2 regions of the Shewanella polaris genome follow, and region 2 is predicted to be linked to the other one. Evidence: predicted binding sites of a transcription regulator. Region 2 holds the regulator's gene; the other holds the start of a gene.
The links. Region 2 encodes ArgR, which controls arginine synthesis, uptake and breakdown. Its sites were predicted from a motif close to ANTGAATANNTATTCANT; they were not measured.

Region 1 (5,504 bases), 450 kb from region 2:
TGTTCCATTTTAATTTCGCGTTCAGCTTTAGTGGTGAGCAGTTTCATTATCGGCGGCTGAATTAATGGCACTAGCGCCATATATGAATATGCAGCAACGGCAATCGCGCCTAGTAACTCTGGCGCCAACTTAGAGGCTAAGAAAATTGCAGTTGGACCATCTGCACCGCCAATGATGGCAATAGCAGCAGCATCTTGCATACTAAACTCAAATCCAGGTACAAGATTCAGCGCTATAGCACCAATTAAGGTAGAGAAAATACCAAATTGTGCCGCAGCCCCTAACAAAAGTGTTTTAGGGTTAGCAATTAGCGCCCCAAAATCAGTTAATGCACCGACCCCCATGAAGATGAGCAATGGGAACACCCCAGTTTCAATGCCGACATGATAAGCGTAATACAGCAAACCACCTTCATCGGTGAAACCTGCATTAGGAATGTTAGCTAATATGGCACCAAACCCAATAGGTAATAATAATAACGGCTCAAAACCTTTAATTATCGCTAGAAATAACAATAAACAACCAACAGCCATCATCAGCAGTTGGCCACCAGTAAAGTTAGCCACACCCGTTTCAGCCCAAAAAGCCAGTAATCCTTCCATTTCGACCTCTTATGCTAGTGATAACAATGTTGAACCTACAGTTACACTGTCACCCTGCTTAACCGCTAACTGAGTTACAACACCATCTTCTTGAGCACGAATTTCGGTTTCCATTTTCATCGCTTCCAAGATAATGATCACTTCACCAGTTTTAACCGCTTGACCATTATTAACTAACACTTTGAAAATATTTCCCGATAACGGTGCAGCCATAGTGCATTTAACTTCGCCAACAGGCGCTGAAGCCACAGGAGCCATGGCAACTGGTGCAGCTGAGACTGGCGCGATATGCCCTATTTCGCCACCTTCGCTCACTTCGACGACAAAATGTTGCCCCTCTACGTCAACGGTATACGTTTGTGGACCTTTATCGGCTTTCACTTGTAAATCATCTGCACTTGGGACAGGCTCAAACGCATCCGGGTTGCCACGATTTTTAAGAAATTTAAGACCAATTTGATTGAACAACGCGTAAGTCATCACATCATCATCTGATTCAGCTGCTAGGCTAAAGCCCTGCTCTTTAGCTGTTTTTGTAAGTTCTACACGTAACTTATCAAGTTCTGGTGCAATCAAATCTGCTGGACGACAGGTAATAGGCTGTTCACCCTTTAGCACTCTGGCTTGCAACTCGGCGTTAACTGGCGCTGGCGTAGCACCATATTCGCCTTTTAGAACGCCTTCGGTCTCTTTAGTCATCGACTTGTAACGTTCACCCATCAGCACGTTGATCACTGACTGTGAACCAACAATTTGCGAGGTAGGTGTAACTAAAGGTAAGAAGCCAAGATCTTCACGCACCCGAGGGATCTCTTCAAGCACGGCATCCATTTTGTCTGCTGCACCCTGCTCTTTTAATTGGTTTTCCATGTTAGTTAACATGCCGCCAGGTACTTGAGCACGCAAAATGCGTGAATCGATGCCTTTTAGTGCACCTTCGAAACGGACATACTTTTTACGTACTTCACGAAAGTAAGCGGCTATCTCTTCTAACAGCACCATATCGTAGCCGGTTGCTCTGTCAGTATCCTCAACCATTGCCACTAAGGTTTCTGTGGCACTGTGCCCATAGGTTTGGCTCATTGAAGATATTGCAGTGTCAAGCACATCAACCCCAGCTTCAATGGCTTTTTGGTATGTAGCAGTGCTTAAACCCGTTGTCGCATGACAATGCATCGATACCATTAAATCAGTTTGTGATTTTAGGCGACTGATTAACTCATAGGCTTGCATCGGTTTAAGTAAACCCGCCATATCTTTAATACATAATGAATCGGCGCCCATGTCTTCTAAACGCTTTGCCATGTCGACCCAAGTATCAATCGTATGAATAGGGCTAGTAGTGAACGAAATCGTCCCTTGCGCATGTCCGCCAACGTTTTTAACTGCTTTAACTGCGGTTTCAAGGTTACGTACATCATTCATTGCATCAAAAATACGGAATACATCTACGCCATTGGTGTGAGCACGTTCAACGAATCGTGTAACAACATCGTCTGCATAATGACGATAGCCTAATAAATTTTGCCCTCGCAGTAACATTTGCTGCGGTGTATTAGGCATGACTTTTTTTAGTTCACGAATGCGGTCCCAAGGATCCTCACCAAGATAACGAATACAAGAGTCAAACGTTGCTCCCCCCCATGACTCAAGTGACCAAAACCCCACTTTGTCTAATAACGGCGCGATAGGTAGCATATCGTCGAGGCGTAAACGTGTTGCCAGTATTGATTGGTGTGCGTCACGCAGGACGACATCGGTTAGTGCTAATGGCTTGCTCATAATGACTCCAAATTTATTTCGCGCGGTATTGATGTATCGCAGAGGTGATTGCGGCAACTAGCTTAGGATTTAAAGCTACCTGTGCCGGTGCTCTGGGTATTGCAGTTGCAGGCGCAGCTGTAGCTGCCGCTATAGGCGCAGGGAAAAGCTTAGCAACAATACCAATACCGATGATCAACATACTTAAAAAGATAAACACTAAGCCCATGCCCATTATCATAATGCCCAGCGCATCGGATAACTGCTCAGATATTGATGTCATGTGTCCTCACTTTTTTGTCAAACAGTTAAATTAAGATAAGTTGGTTTAGGCGCGCTAAATCGGTGCAAGAATTAATATTTATCAATTCACCACACCTATTTGACTTACCTATTAAACAAGCGCTAATTCAGCAAGCATAAATATTCAACTCAAGCTTTATTTAATTCAGGTTTTTATGAGCTGAATCCCCCCACTTGCGGGACATCAGCTCAAAATCTTGTCACAAAATATAAACAATATACCACAATAATGCTATCTTTTTGTAAATTGGTCTTACCAAGTGACATGCACAAAGACAGTGCAACTATACAATCAGTAAAAATAAAGCCGATAAAATGAAGATCCCATAACTAAGTAGCATTTTCTAATAGCTAAATAATAAATTCATCATCAATAAGCATGAAACAACATCACTTACCGCTAAACAGACGCAAACATATACATAAATATTCTCAATCAAACAAACACAATGAATAAAGATGTAATAACAAAAGGCGGCTAAGTCAGATCCACAACGATATGACTAAGAAGCATCTAATGATGAAGATAATTTGAGGGGGTAAGTGTCAACTTATCTCAGGACGGGACAAATTAACATAAAAAAAGCCCTGCATAAATGCAGGGCTTTTTTATTATGGTGCGCGTGGGAGGAGTCGAACCTCCGACCGCCTGGTTCGTAGCCAGGTACTCTATCCAGCTGAGCTACACGCGCAAAATCGGTACAACATATCATTCAAAGGCATTGCTATAGTTAGTACGATAAAAAAATACCAACATTACATATGAATGAATGGCGGAGAAGGAGGGATTCGAACCCTCGATGGGATTTAAAGCCCATACTCCCTTAGCAGGGGAGCGCCTTCGGCCACTCGGCCACCTCTCCGCAATAAATGGTGCGCGTGGGAGGAGTCGAACCTCCGACCGCCTGGTTCGTAGCCAGGTACTCTATCCAGCTGAGCTACACGCGCATAAATTGGGTTGAGTGAAATATGAATGGTGCGCGTGGGAGGAGTCGAACCTCCGACCGCCTGGTTCGTAGCCAGGTACTCTATCCAGCTGAGCTACACGCGCATTCATATTTAACACTTTAATAGATAATGGTGCGGATGGGAGGAGTCGAACCTCCGACCGCCTGGTTCGTAGCCAGGTACTCTATCCAGCTGAGCTACATCCGCATCGTATATCTATTGTAAGAAATGGCGGAGAAGGAGGGATTCGAACCCTCGATGGGATTTAAAGCCCATACTCCCTTAGCAGGGGAGCGCCTTCGGCCACTCGGCCACCTCTCCGTTTCTTGGCGCACATATTACTGTTTGACGAAAATAAGTCAAACCCTTTTTAGGAAACCTAACTTCATTTGGAGTGTTTTTAAGCACATTGGAGATAATAGCCTCAAATAGTCATGAAAACTGCATTACTTTTTATAACTATTCACATCATCACCAACAATATCAGCTTCATTAAGTCACTCGTGATTGTGGCAAGTTTACCTTTTTACTAAATTGCATCTTTCAGGGCATTATTGAACTTACCATGTTGTTTTTACAAAATCCCTATTCCACAAACATTAATAAATAATGGCTGGGTTTGTATTGATTGTATTGTACTAATGCATATAAAAAGTCAAATAATGCGACATAAGCCTTGAATCGAGAATAATCAAAATAATTTGAATGCTAGGCTGGTAAAAAACCTGTTAATCACTGAAATTTCACATTTATTAATACATAAAAGTGGTATTGAACAAACAAAAAAGTCAGCAAATGCTGACTTTAATTATATCGACGACACAATCTGCCGAATATTAGAAATTACCATCTTCAGAAGGTGTTCCAGACTTCTCAGATTGAATACGTTGGTAGATCTCTTCACGATGAACAGAAACTTCCTTAGGCGCGTTAACACCGATACGTACCTGATTACCTTTTACACCTAGAACAGTAACGGTGACTTCATCACCAATCATTAATGTTTCGCCTACACGACGAGTCAAAATTAGCATTCTATTGCTCCTTTAGTTCAATCTGCATAACACGCTTTGTCCGTAATATGCGTTCATTATAAGGTCTGCTTTACATAAAATAATAGTATCTATTTCTAAATACGTCGGTTTATAAAGCACCATCTATTCGAAAATCGTAAATTTGACGATAAATCATCTATTGATACGCAATAAGTAACAAATTAATCACACTTGCTAATCACCACGCAGTTAAATAAATCAATACAGTAAAAACAATAACCAAAATAACTAGAATAAAATCAATAATGATTTGTGTCCAAAGACTTATCGAAAATCATCACCTAACAATACCTATAAACGCTTTTACTGTTCGCGAGTGAGTTCACTATGCCAAATCTACTGTTGGCACTCAAGTTATAAAGTTGAATATCATAGACTTTATAACTTAAGCACCAATATAAGCCCTAATTTACCGACTTATTAGCTTAAACGCTCACGGATCCAAGGTTCAACTGAGGCCAAGGCTGTTTTAAGGTTCTCAGGCTGAGAGCCACCGGCTTGAGCCATATCAGGACGTCCACCACCTTTGCCGCCTACTTGCTGGGCGACCATGGCAACAAGCTCACCAGCTTTGACTCGTTTGGTTAAGTCATTGCTCACACCTGCTATTAAGTTTACTTTACCGTCTTTGGCAGTACCAAGCACAATAATGGCAGACTTAAGTTTTTGCTTTAACTCATCTTGTAGGCCACGTAAAGAGCCTGGGTCTATGCCATCAAGCATCTTAACCAGCACCTTAACACCATTGATATCAACAGCATCACCCGCCATATCGGCACTAGCCGCAGCGGCTAATTTATCTTTTAACTGAGACAAATCTTTTTCTAGCTGTTTC
Region 2 (5,504 bases):
CCGCAGCAGACTTTGCCACTGTAAGCTATTTCGCTGTACCGACATTAACTACTGCTGTGTATGATACTTGGCTCGGGTATGGCAGTTTAACTGCGGCGGCAAAGCTTTCGGCAATTATGCTGCTAGTGGTCTTTTCTATGATTGGGGTTGAACGTTTTGCCCGTCGTAAACAACAATTATTTCAAAAACAATCTTCTCTTAATGAAGCCGATAGATATGTGTTATCACCAAAAACGGCTTGGGTCGCATTAGGCTATTGTGCTGTGTTGTTGTTTACAGCCTTTTTATTACCTTTCATTGTGTTGTGTGGATATGCTATCGATTATTTCAATGAAAGTTGGGATGTACGATTTTGGCAATATAGCCTAAATAGTTTATACATTGCCGCAATTGTCAGTGCTGTGTGCGTGGTTCTCTCACTGATATTGATGTTTGTTCGCCGGGTTAGTCCACGTAAAAGTGACCATCTTCCGTCTAGATTAAGTTGTACAGGTTACGCTTTACCGGGCACTGTTTTAGCTATTGGCGTTTTGGTGCCACTGACCTTTATCGATTTTGCGATTAACGATGTTTACGACTGGTTTGGCGTTCGAGGGCCTGGTTTATTATTAACAGGAAGCGTGTTTGCGCTGATTTTTGCTTTTTGTGTCCGATTTATTGCCATATCCATTGGCAGTTTAGAAAACAGTTATAAACGTATTTCGCCTTCTTTAGACATGGCTTGTATTACGCTAGGGCGAACACCTAATCAACTATTATGGCGAGTGCATTTACCTTTATTGCGTAAGGGGATTTTTGCTGGCGCATTGTTGGTATTTATCGAAAGTATGAAAGAATTACCCGCTGCATTATTATTGCGTCCCATAGGATTTGAAAACTTAGCCACTTATGTTTTTCAGTTTGTATCAGATGAAAGGCTTGAACATGGCGCATTGGCCGCTATTGTGATTGTGTTGGTTGGGCTTGTTCCCCTGATTTATCTAAATCGCTCATTAGAGCAACAAGGCTAATTATGTCAACGTTAACTATTGAAAATGTCTGCAGTGATTATCAAGGCCAAGTTGTATTGCGCCATTTAAATCTTATATTAGAACAGGGTGAAATCGTTGCACTATTGGGTCCTAGTGGTTGTGGTAAAACAACGCTATTGCGTGCGATAGCAGGCTTACAAGCCATTAGTGAAGGTTGTATTAGGATCAATGGTCAAGTTTTGAGTGGTGATGGTGTGTTCGTTGCGAGTGAGCAGCGTGGTGTAGGCATGATTTTTCAAGACTATGCTCTATTTCCCCATTTAACTGTGGCTGAAAATATATTATTTGGCGTTAACGAACTCAATCGTGCGGAGCGGTTAACTCGATTAGAAGAAATGCTTGAGCTGGTTAAATTAACGGGATTGTCATCTCGTTATCCTCATGAATTATCTGGCGGGCAACAACAGCGAGTATCGATTGCGCGTGCATTAGCTTATCAACCGAAATTATTATTACTCGACGAGCCTTTTTCTAATATTGATGCACAAGTTCGTAACGATATGATGTTGGAAATTCGTGCCATATTGAAGCAACGTAATGTGAGTGCGGTGTTTGTTACCCACAGTAAAGACGAAGCATTTGTGTTTGCCGATAAACTGGCTTTGTTTAAAAAAGGCGCCATTATACAGCATGGTAAAGCCGAAACCCTATACTCTGCGCCGACAGATCGCTATGTAGCCGACTTTTTAGGTTCGGGAAATTATTTACCGATTACGGTCACTTCCAATTATCAAGTACAGTATTCTTTAGGATACCTAAACAGTACAGAAGTGTTGTCTCTGCCTATTGGTAGCCAAGGACATTTATTACTGCGACCACAGCAAATTGAATTACATTCCAATATCGAGGGTAATGGTTGTATTGTCCAAAGGCATTTTCTTGGCACTGTATGTCATTATCAAGTTCAAATTGGCGATGATGTTTTGGATATAAACAGTCAATCAACAATATTAATGCCTGGTCAACGGGTGAATGTTGTTATTGCCGCGCATCCTCTGGTGATTTTTAATTAACGCTCAACAGTCTGTATCATTTAATCTCTATTTGATGAATGTGACTGATGATCAATCTCTTATCTAAACTTATTTAAGTAAAATGTGACTTACAAATAAGCTAAATGTGAATACACTTAAAGAAATTTACATTTGATTAAGATAAGCTACTGATTAATGAAATTGATCAGAGGTGCTATTCGTTTTTTAATAGCATCCAGTATTAAGTTATCACCATTTAGGCCGACAGAAAGTATTAAGGTGGATAAGTAAATATGGGTAACCAAGTTATGCCTCGTGAACAGTTAGGGATTTGCGCAGAAGGGAATTTACACAGTGTGTATTTGATGTTTAATGCCAACGATGGTGTTGAAGAGCAATTACGTCCATCTATTGCTAATGTGGCACAATACATTTACGAACTCACAGATCAATATACCGACAGTGCATTTAATGGCTTTGTGGGTATTGGGGCTAATTTTTGGGATACCTTTTATCCAGACGCTCGTCCTGCATTATTAAAACCTTTTCCTGCTATGAATGAAGGTAATCGTGATGCACCTGCAATGGAATATGATTTGTTTGTTCATATCCGTTGTGATCGTTATGATATTTTGCATCTTGTTGCCAATGAAATTAACCAGATGTTTGAAGATTTGGTTGAATTAGTAGATGAAGAGCGCGGTTTTCGATTTATGGACAGCCGTGATTTAATGGGTTTTGTTGATGGTACAGAAAACCCTAAAGGACGCCATCGTCAACAGGTTGCACTTGTCGGTGATGAAGACGAAAAGTTTGTTTCAGGTAGTTATGTTCATGTACAAAAATATCTGCATAACTTAAGTAAATGGCATCGTTTACCTGTAAAAAAACAAGAAGATATATATGGCCGTACCAAAGCTGATGATATTGAGTACGAATCAGAAGATAAGCCGTTAACCAGTCATACTAAACGAGTCAATTTAAAGGATCCGCAAGGAAACTCATTAGAGATTTTACGTCAAAGTATGCCTTATGGTTCAACGAGAGAACAAGGGTTGGTATTTATTTCTGTCTGCCGCACCCCTGAACATTTTGAAAAAATGCTTCGGAGTATGGTACATGGCGATAGCGATGGAAATCATGACCATTTAATGTTGTTTACTAAAGCATTGACTGGGTCATCATTCTTTGTGCCATCGCTGGATTTTTTAATTCAATTCGATGATGCCTAAACGCTAATTTTAGATAATAAAAAAGCAATGCCATGGCATTGCTTTTTTATTGGAATGGTTTTTTATTCACTATAATTGAATAAAGATCTAACTGTTTCTAATGTATCATCGATAGTTTTTATACTTGCAGGGCAAATGAAAATAGTATCATCGCCTGCAATAGTACCTAATATCCCTTCAGGCTTGCCTATTGAATCAAGCAAACGTGCAATTAACTGCGCTGCACCAGGGCTGGTTCTGACCACTATCATGGCTTGATTATGATCAACATCCAGTACTAAGTTTTTAACGGGGCTACCTGCAGTAGGGACTCCTAGCTCGGCAGGAAGACAATACACCATTTCTTGCTTAGCATTTCGAGTTCGCACAGCACCAAACTTGCTGAGCATGCGAGATACTTTAGATTGATTAATATTACCGAATCCTTCGGCTTGAAGCGCAATAACAATCTCGCTTTGGCTTCCAAAACGTTCCTCTTTGAGAATCGCTTTAAAAGTTCGCACGAGCTCATCCTGATTTCTTGTCGCTGGCATAGTGATAATTCAACTTATAGTTATTATTCAAAAAACTAGCACATTTTGAATAGATTGACTTATTAAGTCAAGAAAGAATCAAAATAGTTGAATAAAAATTCATTTTTATAGTGGAAATTTAAGCTGACACTTATAGCCAATCCGATGATTTATTTAAACGATGGATTTAAGATAAGGGTAACGATTGCTTTGTTAGTACCAATAACGTATCACCCTTTTTTGATAATAAATTGAGTTTTCCTTTTGAAAAATCAATTTGCTGCACTAATGATATCGCCTTCATCAGATCAGCTTCTTGAGTCATTAAGCTATCGACACAAGCTTTCATGGTTGAATCTGACGGAGCCAGTTGCAGTAAGTTACCTTGCTGAGCGTAATGACCAGAAAATTGATTACAACTATTATTACCTGTTAGCTGACCATTTGGGGCAAACACTAAATTTGCTGGGCTATTATTAATGGTTGGAGTATCGAGGACAACGTCTACATGCCAACGACCCATTAATTGTTCATTAGAGACAACTTGTGGTTGGCTTTGGCAAGCACTAAGGCCTAAAAATATTACAGTGGCGCCGAGAATATGCTTTATCATGCTGAGAGGGGTCCAAAAACGAAAACATTGCGGTTATTCTACTACTTGAACAGTAATAAAAGAGTAAATAAATGTAATGTTTTGGATGAATTAACATTATTTAACCTATTAAAGAGTCTCAAATGATCAAAATAGTCAAAGTATTGCATTTTGTTGGGGTAATCATGTTGTTGCTGGGCGTAGGACTATACTGGCAAAGTGATCTTGCTCAACAAGTCAGCGGCATGTTGGTTATCGCTTTACTTATTGGTGTGGGCACATTAATTATGTCTCCGTTACCTGTTGCGCTAGTGATAGAATGGGCTAAGAATCAATCTCCCAATTCAGAGTCAAAGGAATAATCATTGTCATTTATTATCCGTAAGGCGTTATTAACCGATGTTGCTGCCATAGTGCAGTTAGAGCGTGCTCATGTTGATGATGAGTTGTTAGACTCTAATAGCCAACTACATGCTCATTCGCTGAGAAAAGGTGAGGTTATTCAGTTAATTAATCAACATTGGTTTCTTGTCGCAGAAGAACAAGGGCATATTGTTGGTTATGTGATGGCTGCAAAATGGTCATTTTTTTCCGCACAACCTTTATACCGCCATATTATTCAAAAAATTAAGTTTGCCGATTTAAATGGTCAAGCAATATCAACAACTAACTCTTGTCAATATGGCCCCGTTTGGATTCAAGAGTCGAAGCGTGGTCAAGGTATTTTCGCGGCGTTAGTGAGTGAATTAAAACGGCAAGTACGTGATACTTTTCCATTTATGGTGACCTATGTCGCCGCCGACAACGCTCGTTCATTGGCTGCGCATAAACAAAAAGCGGCAATGACAGAGATTGATCAATTTAGCTTTGAGCAACGTGATTATTACTTACTTGCGACGAGTAATATTGCTTGATTAGCAACATAGGCTAAGCAGTTAAAATGAGTTTACATCAACATGGTTACTTATTAATAATATGACGAACATTGATTTTGAAACACTTTTTGCACCATACCTAAGCTTAAGACTTTCGGCGTTTGACAACGTGAAGTTAATTGCTGCAGTACTGTCTGATGCTGGGGAACCGTATCAATGTATTGAAGCGCACTTTCAAGATGCGGTTAATTCTCAAGTGCAACATTCTGGGTATTTTGTTCGTTGGAA

Region 1: a site for ArgR is predicted at 2,778-2,795, ahead of FH971_RS14725 (OadG family transporter subunit). Genes of this name have one in related genera too.

What each region holds. Positions count from the first base shown of each region.
Region 1 is NZ_CP041036.1:3,394,853-3,400,356, forward strand. It holds gene FH971_RS14715 (sodium ion-translocating decarboxylase subunit beta) at 1-602, opposite strand, end outside; gene oadA (sodium-extruding oxaloacetate decarboxylase subunit alpha) at 612-2,384, opposite strand; gene FH971_RS14725 (OadG family transporter subunit) at 2,398-2,646, opposite strand; tRNA gene FH971_RS14730 (tRNA-Arg) at 3,282-3,358, opposite strand; tRNA gene FH971_RS14735 (tRNA-Ser) at 3,438-3,529, opposite strand; tRNA gene FH971_RS14740 (tRNA-Arg) at 3,538-3,614, opposite strand; tRNA gene FH971_RS14745 (tRNA-Arg) at 3,641-3,717, opposite strand; tRNA gene FH971_RS14750 (tRNA-Arg) at 3,745-3,821, opposite strand; tRNA gene FH971_RS14755 (tRNA-Ser) at 3,844-3,935, opposite strand; gene csrA (carbon storage regulator CsrA) at 4,451-4,648, opposite strand; gene alaS (alanine--tRNA ligase) at 5,090-5,504, opposite strand, start outside.
Region 2 is NZ_CP041036.1:3,845,877-3,851,380, reverse strand. It holds gene FH971_RS16720 (ABC transporter permease) at 1-1,010, shown strand, start outside; gene FH971_RS16715 (ABC transporter ATP-binding protein) at 1,013-2,044, shown strand; gene FH971_RS16710 (Dyp-type peroxidase) at 2,299-3,237, shown strand; gene argR (transcriptional regulator ArgR) at 3,300-3,770, opposite strand; gene FH971_RS16700 (META domain-containing protein) at 3,937-4,362, opposite strand; gene FH971_RS16695 (hypothetical protein) at 4,485-4,703, shown strand; gene FH971_RS16690 (GNAT family N-acetyltransferase) at 4,707-5,255, shown strand; gene FH971_RS16685 (hypothetical protein) at 5,317-5,504, shown strand, end outside.